2 regions of the Mesorhizobium sp. B2-5-11 genome follow, and region 2 is predicted to be linked to the other one. Evidence: riboswitches for the same ligand, from Rfam matches in the RefSeq annotation. Region 2 holds a riboswitch; the other holds the start of a gene.

Region 1 (2,392 bases), on a different contig from region 2:
GATAGATCACGCGGGCGATCTCCGGCTGCTCGGCCAGAAAATCGGCGATCTTGCCGGCGCTCTCCGTCTGCTGGCGCACGCGCAGCGGCAGCGTTTCCAGGCCCTTCAGCAGCGTCCAGGCATTGAACGGCGACAGGCTGGGGCCCGTATGGCGGAAATAATCGTGCAGGTTCTCGTCGATCCACTTCTTGTCCGACAGGATGACGCCGCCGAGACATCGGCCCTGGCCATCGATGTGCTTGGTCGCCGAATAGACCACGATATGCGCGCCGAGCTGCAACGGCTTCTGCTGCAGCGGCGTGGCGAAGACATTGTCCACGACCAGCCGCGCGCCGATCGAATTGGCAAGCGAAGCGACGGCGGCGATGTCGACCACCTCAAGCGTCGGGTTGGTCGGGCTTTCCAGGAAAAACAGCTTGGTGTTGGGCCGAACCGCCTTTTCCCAATTGGCGATGTCGGTGCCGTCGACCAGCGTCGCCTCGATGCCGTAACGCGGCGCCAGCGTCTCGACCACCCAGCGGCAGGAGCCGAACAGGGCGCGCGCCGCAACGATATGATCGCCGGCCTTGACGCTGCACAGGAGTGCTGCCGTCACCGCCGCCATGCCGGACGCGGTGGCGCGCGCGTCCTCGGCGCCTTCGAGCGCGCACATGCGCTTCTCGAACATGTCGACGGTCGGATTGGCGTAGCGCGAATAGATGAAGCCCGGTTCCTCGCCCTTGAAGCGGGCTTCGGCGGCTTGGGCCGTTTCATAGACATAGCCCTGGGTCAGGTACATCGCCTCGGAAGTTTCACCGAAGCCGGAACGCAGGGTCCCGCCATGCACGAGTGCGGTCTGAGGCTTCCAGTTGCGCGTCTTGCTCGTCATCGTCCTATCCAAACATAAAAAAACCGGCCGCGAAAAAGTCGCAACCGGTCCATGCGGCCTTGCGGCCCGACGGTCCTTTAGCGACTTGTTTAACGTGGCTGCAAGCCGACCGGCCAAATCACCACGGGATAACGACCCTTTAGACCCGCGCCACGCTTGCGTCAATTGCCGGCTTCATTAAGAGACTTGTACCAGCAGAGCGGAGCCAGACTTTGCGGCAGACAGGAATTCTTCCCGATCAGGACATTGCGGCGCTGTTCCAGTCCGGCGCGCTGAAGTCGTCGCGTGCGCTCGACGCCGACCAGATCCAGCCGGCCAGCCTCGATCTGAGGCTCGGCGACAAGGCGTGGCGGGTGCGCGCGTCCTTCCTGCCGGGTCCCAACCACAAGGTCAGTGAAAAACTCGACCGGCTGAAGCTGCACGAGATCAGCCTGGCCGACGGCGCCGTTCTGGAAACCGGCTGCGTCTACATCGTGCCCCTGCTCGAAAGCCTGGCGCTGCCGGCGGAAATTTCGGCGTCCGCCAATCCCAAGAGCTCGACCGGGCGGCTCGATATCTTCACCCGCGTGATGACCGATCGCGGCCACGAGTTCGACAAGATCGCCGCCGGCTATCATGGTCCGCTCTATCTCGAAGTCAGCCCACGCACCTTCCCGATCGTCGTGCGCGCCGGCTCGCGCCTTTCGCAGATACGCTTCCGCACCGGCAATGCGCTGCTCTCGGAAGCAGAGTTGCATCAATTGCACCGGGCCGAAATGCTGGTCGCCACCGAACCGCCGAACATCTCCGGCGGCGGCATCGCATTGTCGATCGATCTCAACGGCGACAGTGACGGGCTGGTCGGCTATCGCGGCAAACACCATACCGGCCTCGTCGATGTCGACAAACGCGCGGCGCAGGAGATCGTCGACTTCTGGGAGCCGATCCACAAGAGCGGCGCCGGCGAGCTGGTGCTCGATCCGGACGAGTTCTACATCCTCGTCAGCCAGGAAGCGGTGCATGTGCCGCCGCTCTACGCGGCCGAAATGACGCCCTTCGATCCGCTGGTGGGCGAGTTCCGTGTCCACTATGCCGGCTTCTTCGATCCGGGTTTCGGCCATTCGGCGGCCGGCGGCACCGGCAGCCGCGCCGTGCTCGAAGTGCGCAGCCATGAGGTGCCGTTCATCCTCGATCATGGCCAGATCGTCGGCCGGCTGGTCTACGAGCATATGCTGAAGCGGCCGCAGGCGCTTTACGGCACCGAGCTCGGCTCGAACTACCAGGCGCAGGGCCTGAAGCTGTCCAAGCACTTTCGCGCCGCGCCCTGAACGCTCATCACCGTCAGGCAAGATACTTGCCTGCGCCGGCTCGCCATGCTTGGCTGCCTCGCCGGCCGCCGACGTGGCGGCGCTCAAGGGGAATGAAAATGCAGATTTCGAAATGGATAATATCGGCGGCGGCCGCCGCCATGCTGACGCTTGGTGCCGGCGCCCTGTCGGCGCATGCGGCGGAGAAAATCAAGATCGGCACCGAGGGAGCCTATCC
Region 2 (2,392 bases):
ACGTTGAAGGGACCGCGTATGCGGTTGATCGCGTCGACGATGTGCATCGGCCCATACATCCATCCGATCCGCGCCCCGCCAAGTCCGATCTTGGAGAAGGTGCGGGTCATGACCACGTTCTGAGAGCTGCCCGCGAGCTCGATGCCGGCCTCATAGTCGTTGCGCCTGACATATTCGGCATAGGCGGCATCGAGCACCAGAAGCACGTTCTTCGGCAGGCCGGCATGCAGGCGGCGCACCTCCTGGAACGGCACGTAAGTGCCGGTTGGATTGTTGGGATTGGCGAGGAACACGATCTTCGTACGTGGCGTGACGGCCGCCAGGATCGCATCGATGTCGGCGCGCTCCTCGGTCTCCTTGACCGCGACAGGCGTCGCACCCGCCGACTGGATGTAGATCTTGTAGACCATGAAGGCGTGTTCGGTGAATATGGCCTCGTCGCCGGGCGCCAGATAAGTCTGCGCCAGCAGGCCGAGGATCTCGTCGGAGCCGTTGGAACAGATGATGTTCTGTGCGTTCAGACCATGCACCTCGGCGATTGCTTCGCGCAGGCGCCGGGCGGTGCCGTCGGGATAGACGTCGAGCTTGGCGGCGACCTCGCGCGCGGCCTCGATTGCCTTCGGCGAGGGGCCGAGCGGGTTCTCGTTCGACGACAGCTTGTGGACCTTGTCCACCCCGGCGGGGGCCGAGCTCTTGCCCGGCACATAGGCCTGGATGTCCATGATGCCCGCGCGCGGGGTTGGACGTGTCTTGTCCGAGGTCTGGCTCATATCGCAAAATCCGTCGAGAACGCCTCCATCCTGGAAGCCGCTGCGGAAATACAAGCCATGGCCGGCAATGTCGAGAGGTGGCAGTGGTGCCAGCAGTTGGCATTGACGGCGGGGCAGGTGAGTTCTAGAAGGGCATCGACAGTTCCGTGGTGATTTGGCCGGTCGGCTTGCAGCCACGTTAAACAATTCGCTAAAGGGCCGTTTGCGCGACGTAACCGGCTTTGCGAAGGCAATGCCGGTTTTTTGTTGTCCGCGGCCGGCCGGACGAACGCATCGGCGGCGCGGAGATCGGCAGCGATTTCCGCAAAGGCAAGGTGCAGCAAGAGAGACGAGATGGCCGCTCAGCGCGCTGGCAGAACCAACAACGAGGCAGACCAACCGTCGAGCCCGGTCGTGCGCTTCGGCGCCGACAAGCCGCTCAAGCTCGACGCCGGCACGCTGCTGTCGCCGTTCCAGATCGCCTACCAGACCTACGGCACGCTGAACGACGCCCGTTCAAACGCCATTCTCGTCTGCCACGCATTGACCGGCGACCAGCATGTGGCCAGCACCAATCCGGTGACCGGCAAGCCGGGTTGGTGGGAAGTGCTGATCGGACCCGGCAAGATCATCGACACCAACCGCTTCTTCGTCATCTGCTCAAACGTCATCGGCGGCTGCCTCGGTTCCACCGGCCCGGCCTCCACCAATCCCGCCACCGGCAAGCCCTATGGGCTCGACCTTCCGGTCATCACCATCCGCGACATGGTGCGTGCCCAGCAGATGCTGATCGACCATTTCGGCATCGAAAAACTGTTTTGCGTGCTCGGCGGGTCGATGGGCGGCATGCAGGTGCTGCAATGGGCGTCGAGCTATCCGGAGCGTGTTTTCTCGGCGCTGCCGATCGCCACCGGCGCGCGTCATTCCTCGCAGAACATCGCTTTCCACGAGGTCGGCCGGCAGGCCGTGATGGCGGATCCAGAATGGCATGGCGGCAAGTATTTCGACCACGGCAAACGCCCGGAAAAGGGGCTCGCCGTGGCGCGCATGGCCGCCCACATCACCTACCTGTCGGAAGCAGCCTTGCACCGGAAGTTCGGCCGCAACCTGCAGGACCGCGAAGCGCTGACCTTCGGCTTCGACGCCGATTTCCAGATCGAGAGCTATCTGCGTCACCAGGGCATGACTTTCGTCGACCGCTTCGACGCCAATTCCTATCTCTATATGACGCGGTCCATGGACTATTTCGACCTCGCCGCCGACCACGGCGGCAGGCTGGCCGATGCTTTTGCCGGCACCAAGACCCGCTTCTGCCTGGTGTCGTTCACCTCGGATTGGCTGTTCCCGACCGAGGAGAGCCGCTCGATCGTCCATGCGCTGAATGCCGCCGGCGCGTCGGTGTCCTTCGTCGAGATCGAGACCGATCGCGGGCACGACGCCTTCCTGCTCGACGAGCCGGAACTGTTCGCCGCCATCAATGGCTTCATCGGCTCGGCCGCGCGAGCGAGAGGGCTCGGCGCATGACCCCGCAAAATTGCAGACCTGTCCATCAAGGGTCACGCACCACGACAAGGGGCAAGCCATGAGCGTCAACCGCGCCCAGCGCGTCGATCTCGAGGTGATCGCCGGTCTGATCCCGCCGC

What was found. Region 2 has a riboswitch for S-adenosylmethionine ahead of FJ490_RS28020 (homoserine O-acetyltransferase). Riboswitches for the same ligand answer to the same signal wherever they lie in the genome.
Region 1: another riboswitch for S-adenosylmethionine. It lies ahead of FJ490_RS19390 (O-succinylhomoserine sulfhydrylase); the one in region 2 lies ahead of FJ490_RS28020 (homoserine O-acetyltransferase).

Annotation. Positions count from the first base shown of each region.
Region 1 covers NZ_VFUK01000006.1:24,660-27,051, reverse strand. The annotation lists gene FJ490_RS19390 (O-succinylhomoserine sulfhydrylase) at 1-868, opposite strand, end outside; SAM riboswitch at 926-1,003, opposite strand; gene FJ490_RS19385 (2'-deoxycytidine 5'-triphosphate deaminase) at 1,081-2,175, shown strand; gene FJ490_RS19380 (ABC transporter substrate-binding protein) at 2,274-2,392, shown strand, end outside.
Region 2 covers NZ_VFUK01000013.1:36,109-38,500, reverse strand. The annotation lists gene hisC (histidinol-phosphate transaminase) at 1-770, opposite strand, end outside; SAM riboswitch at 907-984, shown strand; gene FJ490_RS28020 (homoserine O-acetyltransferase) at 1,104-2,273, shown strand; gene metW (methionine biosynthesis protein MetW) at 2,332-2,392, shown strand, end outside.